2 linked regions of the Phytohabitans rumicis genome follow. The protein of the gene in region 2 interacts with the protein of the main gene of each other region in a pairwise test. Links are inferred from orthologs where the notes say so. Each region holds a gene or a part of one and is shown on either strand. Other genes may lie near its edges.

Region 1 (7,896 bases), 1.5 Mb from region 2 along the record:
AGCGTATCCGTACCACGAAGACGCTGCCGAGGAGGGTGACCACGGCGGTGAGGGCGTACAGGGTGGTGTAGCCGCCGAGGTAGACCACGATCGGGGCGGACATCGCGGGCCCGAGCACCTGGGGCGCCGAGTTCGCGATGTTGATGACGCCCAGGTCCTTGGCCCGGTCGGTGGCCTGCGGCAGCACCTGCGTGATCAGTGCGGCGTCCACGGCGAGGTACACGCCGTACCCGGCGCCGAGCAGCACCGCGGCGAAGATCGCCATGCCCCACGAGGGCCAGATGGCGAGCAGCAGCGCGGCCACCGCCATGATGATGCCGGACCAGATGACGAAGATCTTGCGGCGGCCGGAACGGTCGGACAGGCGGCCGGCGGTGACCGCGGTGGCCATCATGCCGGCCGTGTAGATGAGGATCAGGATGAGCAGCCCGCCATCGGGATCGTGGTACTTCACCCCGTCCTTGAGGAAGTAGAGCAGGAACAGCGTGCCGAGCGCGTTGCCGACCTGGACCAGGAAGCGGGTGCCCCAGGCCCAGGCGAAGTCGGGGTGCTCACGCGGGCTGATCCACATGCTCCGGATCAACGCGCGCCAGCGCAGCGGCGGCTGGTGCGTACGCGGCAGCGCGTCATCGGGCGTGACCAGCGCGAACGGCAACGCCAGCAGCAGTACGGCGGCCGCGACCGCGAGATAGCCGGCCGCGTTGTCGGTGAACACGGCGGTGACCAGCACCGCCCCGACGACGAGGCCGAGCGACTGCGGGATGCCGATCCAGCCGGAGACCCGCCCGCGCTGCTCCACCGGCACCCGGTCGGGGATGGCCGCGGTCAGCGTGGCGAGGGCGGCGTTGAAGCAGATCTGCGCGGCCACCCAGCACACCGCGACGCCGATGATCGTGCGCTGCTGGCCGAGGATCGCCAGCGACACGGCGCCGAGGATGGCGCTGGACAGCGTCCAGACGTGCCGGCGGCCGTACTCCCGGTCGCCGATGCGCAGGCAGGTGCGGTCGGAGAGGGCGCCGGCGAGGGGGTTGGCGATCACCGCGGCGAACGCGCCGAGGCCGGTCACCCAGCCGAACATGGTCTCTTTGTTGGCCGGGTCGATCAGCTCGACCTGGTTGGGCAGGAGCACCTGGATGGGCGTGAAGAACGCCATCCACACGCCGAGGTTCGCGCTGAAGATCAGCGCTACCCAGCTTCGGCGTACGGGTGTGGTCGGCTCGGCGAGCGCCGGCGGCAGGGTGATCCCGGCGGTCATCGGGACGCTCTGATCAGGTCCCGGTACCAGGCGTACGAGGTCTTCGGGGTACGTACCTGCGTCTCGAAGTCGACGTGGACCAGCCCGAACCGCTTGCTGTAGCCCTCCGCCCACTCGAAGTTGTCCAGCAGCGACCAGACGAAGTAGCCGCGCACGTCGACGCCGTCCTCGATGGCGGCCCGCACAGCCTTGATGTGACCGTCCAGATAGGTCACCCGCTGCGGGTCGTCGACGCCCTCGTACGCGCAGCCGCTCTCGGTGACGTGGATCGGCGGGAGGGCCTCGCCGTACTCCTGCTTGAGCCAGCCGAGCAGCTCGCGCAGCCCGTCCGGGATGACCGGCCAGCCGAAGTCGGTCTTCGGGTAGCCGTCCAGGGGAACGAGGTCGAACGGCAGCGGGGCAACGCCAGCCGGCGCGCGTACCCCGGTGGGGTTGTAGTAGTTGACGCCGAGCGCGTCGAGCGGCGCGGCGATGATGTCGAGGTCGCCGTCGTGCACCACGGCGGGGTCGAGCCCGATCTCGGGGTAGTCGCGGCCGAAGAGCGGATCGGTGAAGAACCGGTTGTGCAGCGCGTGGTACGTCGCCGCGGCGATCTGGTCGGCCTCGGTGTCCCCCTGCGGCCAGGCGGGCGAGTAGTTGTTGGTGATCGCCACCGCGGCGGCGCCCCGGGCGCGCAGCTCGGCGACCGCCAGGCCGTGGCCCAGCAGCTGGTGGTGGGCGGCCGGCAGCGCGCCGAACAGGAGCGCCTGGCCGGGGCGTGCTCGCCGGTGGCGTACCCGAGGGTCATGTGGATGAACGGCTCGTTGAGTGTGATCCAGAGCCGGACCCGGTCGGCGAGCGCGTCCGCGACGAGGCCGGAGTATTCGGCGAAGCGGTACGCGGTGTCGCGGTTCAGCCACCCGCCGCTGTCTTCGAGGGCCTGCGGGAGATCCCAGTGGAAGAGCGTGAGCACCGGGTCGATGCCCTTTTCCAGCAGCGCGTCGACGAGGCGGTCGTAGAAGGCGATCCCGTCCTTGTTGGCGGGGCCGCTGCCGTCCGGCTGGATGCGCGGCCACGCGACCGAGAAGCGGTACGCGGACACGCCCAGGTCGGCCAGCAGCGCGACGTCCTCGGGGTACCGGTGGTAGTGGTCGCAGGCGATGTCGCCGGTCGGGAGCCCGTTCTTGTGCGTGAACGTGTCCCAGATGGACAGTCCGCGACCGCCCTCGGCGACTCCACCCTCGATCTGGTACGCCGAGGTCGAAACGCCCCAGGTGAAGCCCATCTACTCCTCCAAGAACGTGAAAGTTCCTCGCACTCTAGTCCGCGAGCGGACCTCCGGGAAGCCCTTGTTACCAGTACGCCCGGAAGACCGCCCGGTCGACACCCGCGCGCCAGCCCGGGTCGGCGGCGTCGGTACGCAGCGCGGTCAGCGCCGCGATCGCGCCGTCCAGGAGGTCGGCCCAGTCGTACCCGGCGCCGGGCGCGCCCTTCTGCATCAGGAACGCCAGGCCAGCCGAGTTGCTGATCGCCCAGCCACGTCGTGCGGGGGCTTGGCGGCCGGCGTCGCCGCCCTGGTCGCTGACCAGGCGCACATGGAACGGGTAGCCGACCTCGCCGCCCGGTTTGGTCACCGCGATGTGGGCGCTCGCCGGCTCGGCGCCGAAGATGTCCCGCAGAAACGACGGCCCGGGCGCCTCGATCACGACCTCGACACCGTCGCCGTACTCCCCGGGATCGCCGGAAACGGCGACCGACCGGATGAGCTCGACCACGACGGTGGGGTCGCGCCGGTCGAAGGTCACCCACTCCACGCTCGTCACCCTGCCATGAAAAGGGCGCCCCTCAGGTGAGAGGCGCCCCGATCATGAGAAGGGTCAGGAATCTCCGCCCGTTTCCCCGACGGGAGCCGCCCCCACGTCGTCGATGGCGTACTTCTTGGCCGCCTCGGCGGGCACCGAGGGCGGCACCTCGCCGCGGACGGCGAGCTGGCGCAGCGTGGCCACGGCGATCGACTCGGCGTCGACGTGGAAGTGCCGGCGCAGCGCGTGCCGGGTGTCGGACAGGCCGAACCCGTCGGTGCCCAGCGAGGTGTAGCTCCCCGGGACCCAGCGCGCGATCAGGTCCGGCACCGCCCGCATCCAGTCACTGACCGCCACGAACGGCCCCCGCGCGCTCTTGAGCTTCTCGGTCAGGTACGGCACCTGCGCCGGCGTGCCGGGGTGCATCAGGTTCTGCTCCTCGACCAGGACGGCGTCGCGGCGCAGCTCGGTCCACGACGTCACCGACCACACGTCGGCCGAGACGCCCCAGTCCTGGGCGAGCAGGTCCTGGGCCTTGAGCGCCCACTGCATGCCGGTACCCGAGGCGAGGATCTGCGCCCGCGGGCCGTCGATCGCCGCCGGGCGGTACTTGTAGAGGCCGCGCTTCACACCCTCGACGTCGAGGTCGGCCGGCTCGGCGGGCTGCAGGATCGGCTCGTTGTAGACGGTCAGGTAGTAGAAGATGTTCTCCGGCCGCTCGCCGTACATGCGGTGCAGGCCGTCCTCGACGATGTGCGCCGTCTCGAACCCGAACGCCGGGTCGTACGCGACGACGGCCGGGTTGGTGGCCGCGATCAGGTGCGAGTGGCCGTCCTCGTGCTGCAGGCCCTCGCCGTTGAGCGTGGTGCGCCCCGCCGTGGCACCGAGCACGAAGCCGCGGGCCATCTGGTCGGCCGCCGCCCAGAACCCGTCGCCGGTGCGCTGGAAGCCGAACATCGAGTAGAAGATGTACAGCGGGATCATCGGCTCGCCGTGCGTGGCGTACGCGGTGCCGGCGGCGGTGAACGACGCGACCGAGCCGGCCTCGTTGATGCCCTCGTGCAGGATCTGCCCGGTGGTCGACTCCTTGTACGACAGGAAGAGCTCCCGGTCGACGGACGTGTACCGCTGCCCGTGCGGCGAGTAGATCTTCTGGGTCGGGAAGAGCGAATCCATGCCGAACGTGCGCGCCTCATCCGGGATGATCGGCACCCACCGCTTGCCGAACTCCTTGTCCTTCATGAGGTCCTTGAGCAGGCGGACGAAGGCCATCGTGGTGGCCACCTTCTGCTTGCCCGAGCCGCGCTTGACGTCGGCGAACCGCTCCGCGCCCGGGATCTGCAGCGGGATCGTGGTCGTACGCCGCGACGGCAGGAAGCCGCCGAGCGCCTCGCGCCGCTCGCGCAGGTACTGGATCTCCTCCGACTTCTCGCCCGGGTGGAAGTACGGCGGCAGGTACGGGTTGGCTTCGAGCGCCGAGTCCGGGATGTCCAGATAGAGCCGGTCGCGGAAGGACTTGAGGTCGTCCAGCGTCAGCTTCTTCATCTGGTGGGTGGCGTTGCGGCCCTCGAAGTGCGAGCCGAGCGTCCAGCCCTTGATGGTCTTGGCGAGGATCACGGTCGGCTGGCCGGTGTGCTCGGTGGCCGCCTTGTACGCCCCGTACAGCTTGCGGTAGTCGTGGCCGCCGCGCTTGAGGTTCCAGATCTCCTCGTCGGTCATGTGCTCGACCATCTTGCGGGTGCGCGGGTCACGCCCGAAGAAGTGCTCCCGGACGAACGCGCCGGACTCCGCCTTGTACGTCTGGTAGTCGCCGTCCGGCGTGGTGTTCATGAGGTTGACCAGCGCGCCGTCGGTGTCGGCGGCCAGCAGCGGGTCCCACTCGCGGCCCCAGATCACCTTGATCACGTTCCAGCCGGCGCCGCGGAAGAACGCCTCCAGCTCCTGGATGACCTTGCCGTTGCCGCGTACCGGGCCGTCCAGCCGCTGGAGGTTGCAGTTGATCACGAAGGTCAGGTTGTCCAGCTCTTCGCGGGCGGCCAGGCCGATCGCGCCGAGCGACTCGACCTCGTCCATCTCGCCGTCGCCGAGGAACGCCCATACGTGCTGGTCGGACGTGTCCTTGATGCCCCGGTGGTGCAGGTACCGGTTGAACCGGGCCTGGTAGATCGCGTTCAGCGGGCCGAGGCCCATCGAGACCGTCGGAAACTCCCAGAAGTCCGGCATCAGGCGCGGGTGCGGATAGCTCGGCAGCCCGCCGCCCAGCCCGGCGTGCGACAGCTCCTGCCGGAACCCGTCGAGCCGGTCCTCGGTCAGCCGCCCCTCCAGAAACGCCCGGGCGTACATGCCGGGGGAGGCGTGACCCTGGAAGAAGATGTGGTCACCGCCGCCGGGGTGGCTCTTGCCCCGGAAGAAGTGGTTCATGCCCACCTCGTAGAGGGAGGCCGCGCTCGCGTACGTCGAGATGTGGCCACCCACGCCGATCTCCGGGCGCTGGGCGCGGTGCACGAGCATCGCGGCGTTCCAGCGCATGTACGCCCGGATGCGGCGCTCGACGAACTCGTCGCCGGGGAACCACGGCTCCTGCTCCGGCGGGATGGTGTTGATGTAGTCCGTGGTGGTCAGGGGCGGCACCCCGACCTGGCGCTCGCGGGCGCGTTCCAGCAGGCTCAGCATGACGTAGCGGGCGCGTTTGGCGCCGCGCTCGTCGATGACCGCGTCGAGCGACTCGATCCACTCCCGGGTCTCTTCGGGGTCGATGTCGAGAAGCTGGCTCGGTAGGCCATCGCTGATTACCGGGCGCTTGCGTTCGGTAGCCACCAGCGCTCCCTCTATTGAGTGTGGGATAGGTCTCGTCCTCCATCCTGCCTTGTGTGACGGGCCTCGTCACGCCTGGTGGACCGCGACGCGACGCTCGACACACATACCAGCCGGTAACATTGCGTTAGCCCGCAAGGAAAGAGAACCGCACCTGCCGGGTCGGGTTATCGCCGTTGGTGTCGACGAGGCAGATCGACTGCCATGTACCCAGGGCGATCCGGCCGCCGATCACCGGCAGCGAGGCGTACGGCGGCACGAACGCCGGCAGCACATGATCGCGGCCGTGCCCCTTGGTGCCGTGCCGGTGCCGCCACCGGTCGTCGGTCGGCAGCAGCTCGTCCAGGGCGGTCAGCAGGTCGTCGTCGGAGCCGGCGCCGGTCTCGATGATCGCCACGCCCGCCGTCGCGTGCGGCACGAACACGTGCAGCAGCCCGTCCCCTTCGCCGCTCACAAACGCCGACGCCTCGGCGGTGATGTCCTTAACGATTGGACGTCCGCCGGTCCTCACTGTGATCACCTCAGTGCGCATGCGCGCCAGTATGTTTGACATCGTGGATCCCGTGGTGCTCGACGCCCCCATCGTGGCGGTCACCGTCTACCCGGACCGTGCCCGGGTGACCAGGCGCGGCAAGCTCCCCCTGCCCGGCGGCACCAGCGTGGTCCACATCGGACCACTCCCGCTCGGGCTGCACCGTGACTCGGTGCGCGTCGGCGGCCACGGGCCGGCCACCGTGCTGGGTGTCGATGTGCTCACCCGCCACCAGCCTCGCCCCACCGACCAGACCGTGGCCGAGCTGGAGGAGCAGCGCCGGGCGCTCGCCACCGAGCTGGCCGGGCTCGCCGACGCGACCGTGGTCGAGCAGCAGCGGGCCGAGTTCCTCGCCACGCTCGCGCAGCGCGCCGGCGGCACGTACGCCCGCTCGCTGGCCGCCGGCGAGACCGACCCGGCGGCGGTGACGGCGTTCGCGGACTCGATCGTCGAACAGCTCACCGCGAGCAAGGCACGGCAGCGCGACCTCGCGCTGCGCGCCGGCGAGGCCGGCGACCGCAAGGCGGCGATCGAGCGCCGGCTGGCGCAGCTCACCGGCAAGCGCGCCCCCGACCAGGTCGTCGCCGCGGTGAGCCTTTCGGTCTCCGCCGCCGAGGCGGTCGAGCTGGAGCTCTCGTACGTCGTGGACGGTGCCGGCTGGGAGTCCACATACGATGTACGGCTGGCGGAGGAGCGACTGACGGTCACCTGGTTCGGCCTGGTGACCCAGCGGACCGGCGAGGACTGGCCGGAGTGCGAGCTGCTGCTGTCCACCGCCCGCCCGTCGACCACCACGACCGTGCCGGAGCTGGAGCCGTGGTACCTGGACCGGATCCGCCCGCTGCCGGTCGCCCGAGCGGTGGCCGCGTCCCGCAGCCTGGACGCCTCTCTTGAATATGTCGAGGAGGGCGTGAGCGCCGTCGAGCAGGGGATCGCCGCCGCGACGTACCGGCCGGAGCACCCGGTGGCCGTGCCCGCCGACGGCACCGCCCACCGGTCCACCGTCGCCGTCCTCGACCTGACCGCCGGACTGGACTACGTCACCGCGCCGGCCCACGCGAGCGACGCCCACCTGCGCGCCACCGCGGTGAACGGCTCGGCGCACACCCTGCTGCCCGGCCGGGCCTCGGTCTTTCACGACGCCGACTTCGTGGGCAGCACCCACCTGGAGACGTGGGCGCCCGGCGAGGAGGTCGAGCTGGCGCTCGGCATCGACGACCGGATCCGGGTCGAGCGCAAGCTGACCCGGCGTACGGCGACGAAGGCGGCCCTCGGCTCGACCCGGCGCCGCGAGGTGGAGTACCGGACCACGGTCGCCAACCACACGCCCCGCCCGGCCCGGGTGACCGTGCTGGACCAGATCCCGGTCTCCCGGGACGAGGGCATCACGGTGCGGGCGTTCAAAGTGGACCCGGCACCCGTCGACCGCACCGAGATGGGCGTGCTGAGCTGGAAGCTGGAGCTCGAGCCGGGCGAGTCCAAAGAGGTCACCATGGGCCTCCGTGTCGAACTCG
Region 2 (7,368 bases):
CTACGTGCAGTCGCCGGTCGTTGTCGCCCGGGTACGGCTCTGGCCGGCCGTGGCCACCGGCCCGGCCTCCTGGGCGGTCACCGCGAACCCCGTCGTACGGTCGTCCGCCGCCGCCGCGAAGATCACGCCGAGCACCTGCCCGTTGGCGGAGACCAGCGGACCGCCGGAGTTGCCGCTCCGGACCAGCGCCCGAATCGTGTAGATCTCCCGGGTCACGTCGCCCGAGTTGTAGATGTCCGGACCGGTGATCTCGCCGACGTCGCGTACCCGGGCCGGCTGGGCGTTGTACGGGCCGTCCAGGGGGAAGCCGATCACGATCGCGTCGGTGTTGGTCGGCGCCTTCCGGGTCACGAACGGCATCACCGGGGCGTCCAGGCCGGGCACGTAGATGACGGCGAGGTCGCGGTCCGGGTCGTACACGACGACGCGCCCGTCGAGCTTTTCGTCGCCGAGCTCGATCTGGACCGAGTTGGTGCCGGCCACCACGTGGGCGTTGGTCATGACCCGCTCCGACGCGTACACGAAGCCGGAGCCCTCGATGCGCCGCGAGCAGCTCCGCGCCGAGCCGAGCACCTTCACCACGGACTGCCGCGAGTTGACCACGACCTTGGAGTTGGCCAGCGCCGGGTCGGGCGCGGCGACCTCGCGGGCCCGGGTCGGTGCCAGGTTGCCGAAGACCTCCGGGAAGCCGCGGGTGTCGACGGTGGTGCGCAGCGCGTCGGAGAGCGCCTGCGCCTGCTGGGGCATGACCCGGTTGACGCCGTCCAGCAGGGCGCTGTTGCGCACCGAGCTGGCCAGCCACGGCAGCGACGACGACCCGAGCGGCACGGCCACCAGCCAGGCCACCACGAGCACGGCGAGCACCGAGACCAGTGCCCCGCCCGCGTCGTCCACCTTCCGCCCGGTTGGGCTGGTGATGGCGTGCCGCAGGTGGGTGCCCAGCCAGCCCGCCAGCGCCTGCCCGAGGACGGCGAGACCGAAGATGGCGATGAGCGAGACGACGACCCGGATGGCGTCGTCCGCGAACCGCTGGGCGACCAGCGGTCCCAGTTGCAGACCGATCAGCGCGCCGCCGAAGAAGCCGGCGAAGGACAGTGCCCCAATAACGAATCCCTGTCGGTATCCGCTGATAGCGAACAACAGCATGAGGAGCACAAGAGCGACATCGATGGCGGACACGCGTCAAGGGTACGGGGGTCCGGCCACCACTGAAGCCGACGCGCTGTCCGAGCCCGTCAGCCGACGTCGGTGCCCGCTGCCGGAGCCGGCTGCGGAGTGCTGACGGGCAGCTCAGCGATCCGATCCCGGGGCCACGGCCGGGCCCAGCCCGCCATCTCGAGCAGCGCGGAGAGCACCCCCGCGGTGAACCCCCAGACGAGCATCCCGCGCACCTGAAACGCCGGACCGACCCAGCCGCTCGGATGCCGTACCTGCAGGCGGTTGGCCGGATCGACCAGCTCGGCGACCGGCAGCCGGGCGACCCGGGCGACCTCTTCCGGAGCCCGCGGATGCACTTCGTGTGGCGCATGCCACCATGCCAGCACCGGCGTCACCACGAAGTCACTGACCGGAATCCACAGCTGCGGCAGCTGAGCGAGGACGGTCACGCTGGCCGGCGCGAGGCCGACCTCCTCCTCCGCCTCCCGCAGCGCGGTCGCCGCCGCGTCGGCGTCGCCGGGGTCGCTCGCGCCCCCCGGAAAGGCGGGCTGGCCGGCGTGCGTCCGGAGGGTTTCGGCCCGCTGCAGCATCAACACGTCAGGCTCGCCGTGCTGCTCTCCCAGCAGCACGAGTACGGCGCTCGCCCGGCCGCCCTCGGGTGGGGTGGGCAGGCGGGTGAAGTCTTCGACCCGCGCCGTACCCAACCGGTCCAGCAGGGGTCGCAGCCACTCCGGCACCCCGTTTGCTCGGGTCACGGCAGCGTCACTCCCAGGTGGCGGGCGGCGAGGGTCGCGAGCGTGGCGTCGTCGAGCGCGGTCGAGTTGTAGAGGTGCCGGACCCGCCCCTCCCGGTCGACGAAGAGCGTCGCCGGCAGCGCGGTCACCCGCAGTTTGATCCGCAGCTGCTCGGACGGGTCGTACAGATTGGGGTACGTCAGGCCGGCGTCCGTGGCGAGCGAGGTGGCGGCCGACCGGTCGTCGCGGGTGTCGACGCCGATGACGGTCACCTTGCCGGCGGCCCGGTCGGCGAAGCGCTGGAAGGCCGGCAGCTCATCCCGGCACGGCGGGCACCAGGAGCCCCACAGGTTGACGATGGCCGGACCGCGGATCGCCCGCACCGAGACCGTCTCGCCCCCGGTGAAGCACGGCAGCGCGACGTCCGGCAGCGGCTGGGCGTCACCAGCCGTCGCGGCCGCGGCGCCGGAGCCGGCGGGCGGCGTGGTCACCGCGGCACAGTCCGCGAACGGCGGCGCCGCCTCGGGCTGCGCCGGCTCGCCGCCACCGCCGCTACATCCAGCGACCAACAGCAACGCCAGTAAGGACGCTGTTTTCACGGCACGTCCGGCTTTCACGGCACGTCCGGCGCCGCCATCGCCCCGGCCGGCACCAGCTCGGGATCGACGCCGGCGGCCACCGCCAGCTCGCGGGCGCGGGGACCCTTGAGCAGCTTGGCCGCGGCGGCCGCCTCGGTCGGACCGGTCCCGTACGACGGGCACATCTTGGTCAGCGTGCACGCCCCACAGGCCGGCTTGCGGGCGTGGCAGACCCGGCGGCCGTGGAAGATCACGCGGTGCGAGAGCATCGTCCACTCTCGCTTTTCGATGAGCGCGCCGATGGCGTGCTCGATCTTCACCGGGTCGGTCTGCTCCGTCCACTCCCACCGCCGCACGAGCCGCTGGAAGTGGGTGTCGACGGTGATGCCCGGCACGCCGAACGCGTTGCCCAGGATCACGTTGGCGGTCTTGCGACCGATGCCGGGGAGCCTGACCAGCTCGTCGAGCGTGCGCGGCACCTCGCCGTCGTACTGCTCGACCAGCACCTGGCCGAGCCGCATCACCGAGTTGGTCTTGTTGCGAAAGAAGCCGGTCGGCTTGAGTAGCCCTTCGAGCTCGGCCCGGTCGGCGCCGGCGTAGTCGGCCGCGGTCGGGTAGCGGGCGAACAGCTTGGGCGTGACCTCGTTGACCCGCACGTCGGTGGTCTGTGCGGACAGGATCGTCGCCACCGCGAGCTGGAGCGGGGTCTCGTGGTTGAGCTCGCAGTGCGCGTCGGGGTGGGTCTCCTCCAGCACGCGCGCCATCTTGCGCGCCCGGCGCTTGCGGGACAGGTCACTGGATGCACGGGCCACGCGCGAAAGAGTACGCCCAGGCTGTGACACTCAGCCGGCAGAGGAGACGCTGATCTTGCCGGTGCGCTCCAGGGTGGCGCCCGTCGTGGGGAAGTCCGACTCGCTCAGCTCCCGTACCGCCTCGGCGCCGCGGTGCTCGTCGTCCAGGGCCGGCAGGCCGCCCGCGTTCAGGTAGGTGGAGGTGAGCTGGCCGCCCGCCCAGGTGCCGTCCGCGGTCAGCGAGACCTTGAGCACCCCGCCCAGCCCGAGCGGCCCGTCCTTGCGGAGCGTCCCGGCGCCGCCGGCGAAGTTGCCCAGGCTGTACGCGATAAGCCGGCCCTGGTAGAACTCCATCGCCCGGAGCACGTGCGGCCCGTGGCCCACGATGAGGTCGGCGCCCGCGTCGATCATGGCGTGGGAGAACTTGACCGGGTCGCCCCTGTTCTCCCCCAGGTACCGCTCGGTGCCCGGCTTGACGTGGCGCTTGTCGGCGCCCTCCGCGCCCATGTGCACCTGCACGACCACCAGGTCGGCCAGGCCCGCCGCCTTTTCCACCACCTCGGCCGCCGCGACGATGTCGACCAGGCTGTTGGACCACGAGTACGACGAGAAGCCCGCCACCGCCACCCGTACGCCCTCGACGTCCACCACCGTGATCTCGTCGGGCGCGCCGGTGTGCTTCAGCCCGTGCTCGGTCAGCGCCTGCTGGGTGTTGCGGAACCCGGCCGCGCCGTAGTCGTGCCCGTGATTGTTGGCCATGTTGAGCACCTCGAAGCCGGCGTCCCGCAGGTGCCCGGCGTACGACGGGGGCACCCGGTACTGGTAGCAGTTGGTGGACTTGGGCCCACACTTGCCGGCGCCGGTGTCGTCGGTGAGCGGCTCCTCCAGGTTGCCCATGACGAGGTCGGCGGCCAGCGCGGCGCGTACCGAATCGAAGAAGCCCTCGCCGCTGTTCGGCGGAAGCTTGCCGGGCGCGTTGCCCATGATGATGTCGCCGGTGGCGGACAGCGAGATGCTCCGGCCGGCCGCCTTGCCGGATGGCGGCGCGGCGGTGGGCTCGGCCGTGTCCTCTACCGCGCTGTCCCGCCACACCGGCGCGGCCGACCGGTGCTCCTCGCCGAGGATGGCGACGGCGCCCACCGCGACGCCCGCCATCACCGCCAGCGCGGCGCACGCGACGCCGATCCATCGACCGGCGCCGTAGGCTCGCTGACTGGGACTCATCGCCCAGGGACAATACCTGCCGGCCGCTACGCACGCCGCCCGGGACCGCGCTCTGACCAGGGCATTCCGGACCCTTTGCCGGTGCCGCCGCCGGCCCGTACGGCGGCGTGGACGGCGCGGGCGACCCGCGCGCCCCACTCCGAGCGCGGGCCACCGTACGCGGCGGGCGGCCCGTCGTGCGCGCAGAGGATCGAGACGGCGTCGGTGGCCGTACCCGTGGCGGGGAGGCCGAGGTCCCACAAGGCCTGCGCCTTCGCCTCGGTGGCCGTGGCGACGGCGTTGACCAGCGCGGCGTCGGACAGGCGGACCGGCACGCGCACGACGATGTTGACCGTGCCGGCGGCCGGCGGGGCGTCCGACGGCGGGGCCGCCGCCCAGATCGGGTCGCCGAGCCCGACGGTGGCCCAGACCCGTACGCCGCCGTCGCCGGCCGACACCACCTCGGCGACGTCGACGCCGGTGAGCAGTCCGATGCCGGGGCCGGTCAGCCCGAGACACTCGGCCAGCTCGGTGAGGTGCACGTCCGGATCGTCCCGGCGGTACGACATGGGCACGGTCGCGTTGACCACCCACCCTCGTACGCCGATCCCGCCGCCCAGCGGGGCCGACGAGATCGCCAGCAACGGCTCGTCGAGCCGCCACACGAGCAGCGGAATGTCGTATCCGTCCTCGCGGCGCATAGTCAAGATCGGCTCGACGGGCATCCACCGAAGCCTACGGCTCGCGCAGATCAAGTTTCCGGGGGTGGACGCCCGATTCTCCCCCCGGTACGCCTAGACTTACTCCGCGCGTCGAAACGACGCAGGCGGAGGTGGGGCGCGATGGACGAGGTACTGGCCCGCAGCGGGATCTTCCAGGGCGTCGACCCCGAGGCGGCGGAAGCGCTCGCCAAGGAGATGGAGACGATCGAGACCCGCAAGGGCGAGGTCGTGTTCAACGAGGGCGAGCCCGGCGACAGCCTCTACATCGTGCTGTCCGGCAAGATCAAGTTGGGTCGGCGCGCCGCCGACGGCCGGCAAAACCTCATCTCCGTCATGGGGCCGTCCGACATGCTCGGCGAGCTGTCCCTCTTCGACCCGGGTCCACGCACCGCCACGGCGACCGCGGTCACCGACACCCGCCTGGCCCGGCTGCGCAAGCAGGCCCTGCGGCCGTGGCTCAACAACCGTCCGGAGATCGCCGAGCAGCTCCTACGCGTGCTGGCCCGCCGGCTCCGCCGCACCAACGACGCGCTCGCCGACCTGATCTTCACGGACGTGCCCGGCCGGGTAGCGAAGAACCTGCTCCAGATGGCCGGCCGGTTCGGCACCCGCGACGGCGGCGTGCTGCGGGTGACCCACGACCTCACCCAGGAGGAGCTGGCCCAGCTCGTCGGCGCGTCCCGCGAGACGGTCAACAAGGCGCTGGCCGACTTCGCGTCCCGCGGCTGGCTCCGGCTGGACGGCAAGAGCGTCATCATCCTCGACCCGGAGCGGCTGGCCCGCCGCGCCCGCGTCTGAGCACCCGGCTCGGTTGCCCGAGCCGTTCGCTCTGATCAAAAACAAGCAGGCTTGACTGTTTGTTTTTCACGCGGGAGGCTGGCAACCGTGCCGGTACGGACGCCACAACAGCAGCGCAGTCGCGCCACCCAGGCCCGCCTTCTGGAGGCGACCGTGGAGTGCCTGGTCGAGCGCGGCTGGTCGGGCACGACCACCACGGTCGTCGCCGCTCGGGCCGGTGTCTCGCGCGGCGCCCAGCTACACCACTACCCGACCAAGGCGTCTCTGGTCATGGCGGCCGTCGGGCACCTCGCCGAGCGCCGCGCGGAGGAGATCCGCACCGAGGCGGCCCTGCTCCCGGCGGGCACCCAGCGGCTCGACCGGCTGATCGACATGCTCGCCGCCGCGTTCACCGGGCCGCTCTTCGTCGCGGCCCTGGAGTTGTGGGTGGCCGCCCGCACCGACGCGGAGCTGCGCGCCGCGCTGGTGCCGTTGGAGGCCAAGGTCGGCCGGGAGATGCACCGGCTGACCGTCGACCTGCTGGGTGCGGACGAGCGCACCCCGGGCGTACGGGAGGCCGTGCAGGCCACCCTCGATCTGCTCCGCGGGCTCGGCGTCGCCAACCTGCTCTCGGACGACTCGCACCGCCGCACCGCCCTGCTCGCCGCGTGGAAGCGGCAGCTCGCCACCGTCCTCGCCAGCGGGAGGTAATCGATGGTCGATCTCGCCGTACTGCTCGCCGATCTCGCCGACGAGTCGGCGGACCTGGACGCCCGGGTCGGCCCGCTGCCGGATGCGCACTGGGCCCGGCTGACGCCCGCCGACGGCTGGACCATCGGGCACCAGATCGCGCACCTGGCCTGGACCGACCACGTCGCGACGCTCTCCGCCACCGACCCGGACGCGTTCTTCGCCTCGCTGGCCGGGTCCGCGGTTGACCCCGAGCACTTCGTCGACCGGGGCACCGAAGAGTTCCTGGCGCCGCCCGCCGAGCTGCTCGCCCGCTGGCGGGCCGGGCGCGCGGCGCTCGCCGAGGCGCTGGCCGCCGCGCCGCCAGGGGCCAAGCTGCCCTGGTACGGCACCGCCATGTCGCCCGTCTCGATGGCCACCGGCCGGATCATGGAGACCTGGGCGCACGGCCAGGACGTCGCGGACACCCTCGGGCACCGGCGCACCCCGACCGAGCGCCTGCGGCACATCGCGTACCTCGGCGTCCGTACCCTCACGCACAGCTTCCTGACCCACGGCCGCGCGGCGCCGGCGGCGCCGGTCCGGGTCGAGCTGATCAGCCCGTCCGGCATCTGGGAGTACGGTCCGAGCGACGCCACCGACCGGGTCACCGGCCCGGCGTTGGACTTCTGCCTGCTCGTCACGCAGCGCCGGCACCGCGCCGACCTGGCCCTCG

Evidence for each region.
Region 1: the proteins of nth (region 2) and aceE interact in binary tests that used the Escherichia coli proteins (3 or more experiments, as listed by UniProt). The link is inferred for Phytohabitans rumicis from one-to-one orthologs.

What each region holds. Positions count from the first base shown.
Region 1 is NZ_BLPG01000001.1:6,179,881-6,187,776, forward strand. Bases 2,912-6,240 are described here. They hold aceE (pyruvate dehydrogenase (acetyl-transferring), homodimeric type), read right to left. Parts: upstream 5,854-6,240; coding sequence 3,112-5,853; downstream 2,912-3,111. Other genes in these bases: Prum_RS28145 (hypothetical protein), read right to left, coding at 2,912-3,048; Prum_RS28155 (YjbQ family protein), read right to left, coding at 5,978-6,240. Also shown: Prum_RS28135 (MFS transporter), read right to left, coding at 1-1,255; Prum_RS28140 (family 1 glycosylhydrolase), read right to left, coding at 1,252-2,154; more of Prum_RS28145, read right to left, coding at 2,587-2,911; more of Prum_RS28155, read right to left, coding at 6,241-6,382; Prum_RS28160 (DUF4139 domain-containing protein), read left to right, coding at 6,405-7,896. UniProt on the Escherichia coli protein: Component of the pyruvate dehydrogenase (PDH) complex, that catalyzes the overall conversion of pyruvate to acetyl-CoA and CO(2).
Region 2 is NZ_BLPG01000001.1:4,689,838-4,697,205, reverse strand. Bases 1,395-4,195 are described here. They hold nth (endonuclease III), read right to left. Parts: upstream 3,283-4,195; coding sequence 2,506-3,282; downstream 1,395-2,505. Other genes in these bases: Prum_RS21125 (CapA family protein), read right to left, coding at 3,313-4,195; Prum_RS21135 (TlpA family protein disulfide reductase), read right to left, coding at 1,910-2,491; Prum_RS21140 (NUDIX hydrolase), read right to left, coding at 1,395-1,913. Also shown: Prum_RS21145 (MarP family serine protease), read right to left, coding at 1-1,179; more of Prum_RS21140, read right to left, coding at 1,236-1,394; more of Prum_RS21125, read right to left, coding at 4,196-4,416; Prum_RS21120 (adenosylcobinamide amidohydrolase), read right to left, coding at 4,512-5,189; Prum_RS21115 (Crp/Fnr family transcriptional regulator), read left to right, coding at 5,307-5,984; Prum_RS21110 (TetR/AcrR family transcriptional regulator), read left to right, coding at 6,063-6,674; Prum_RS21105 (TIGR03084 family metal-binding protein), read left to right, coding at 6,678-7,368. UniProt on the Escherichia coli protein: DNA repair enzyme that has both DNA N-glycosylase activity and AP-lyase activity. The DNA N-glycosylase activity releases various damaged pyrimidines from DNA by cleaving the N-glycosidic bond, leaving an AP (apurinic/apyrimidinic) site.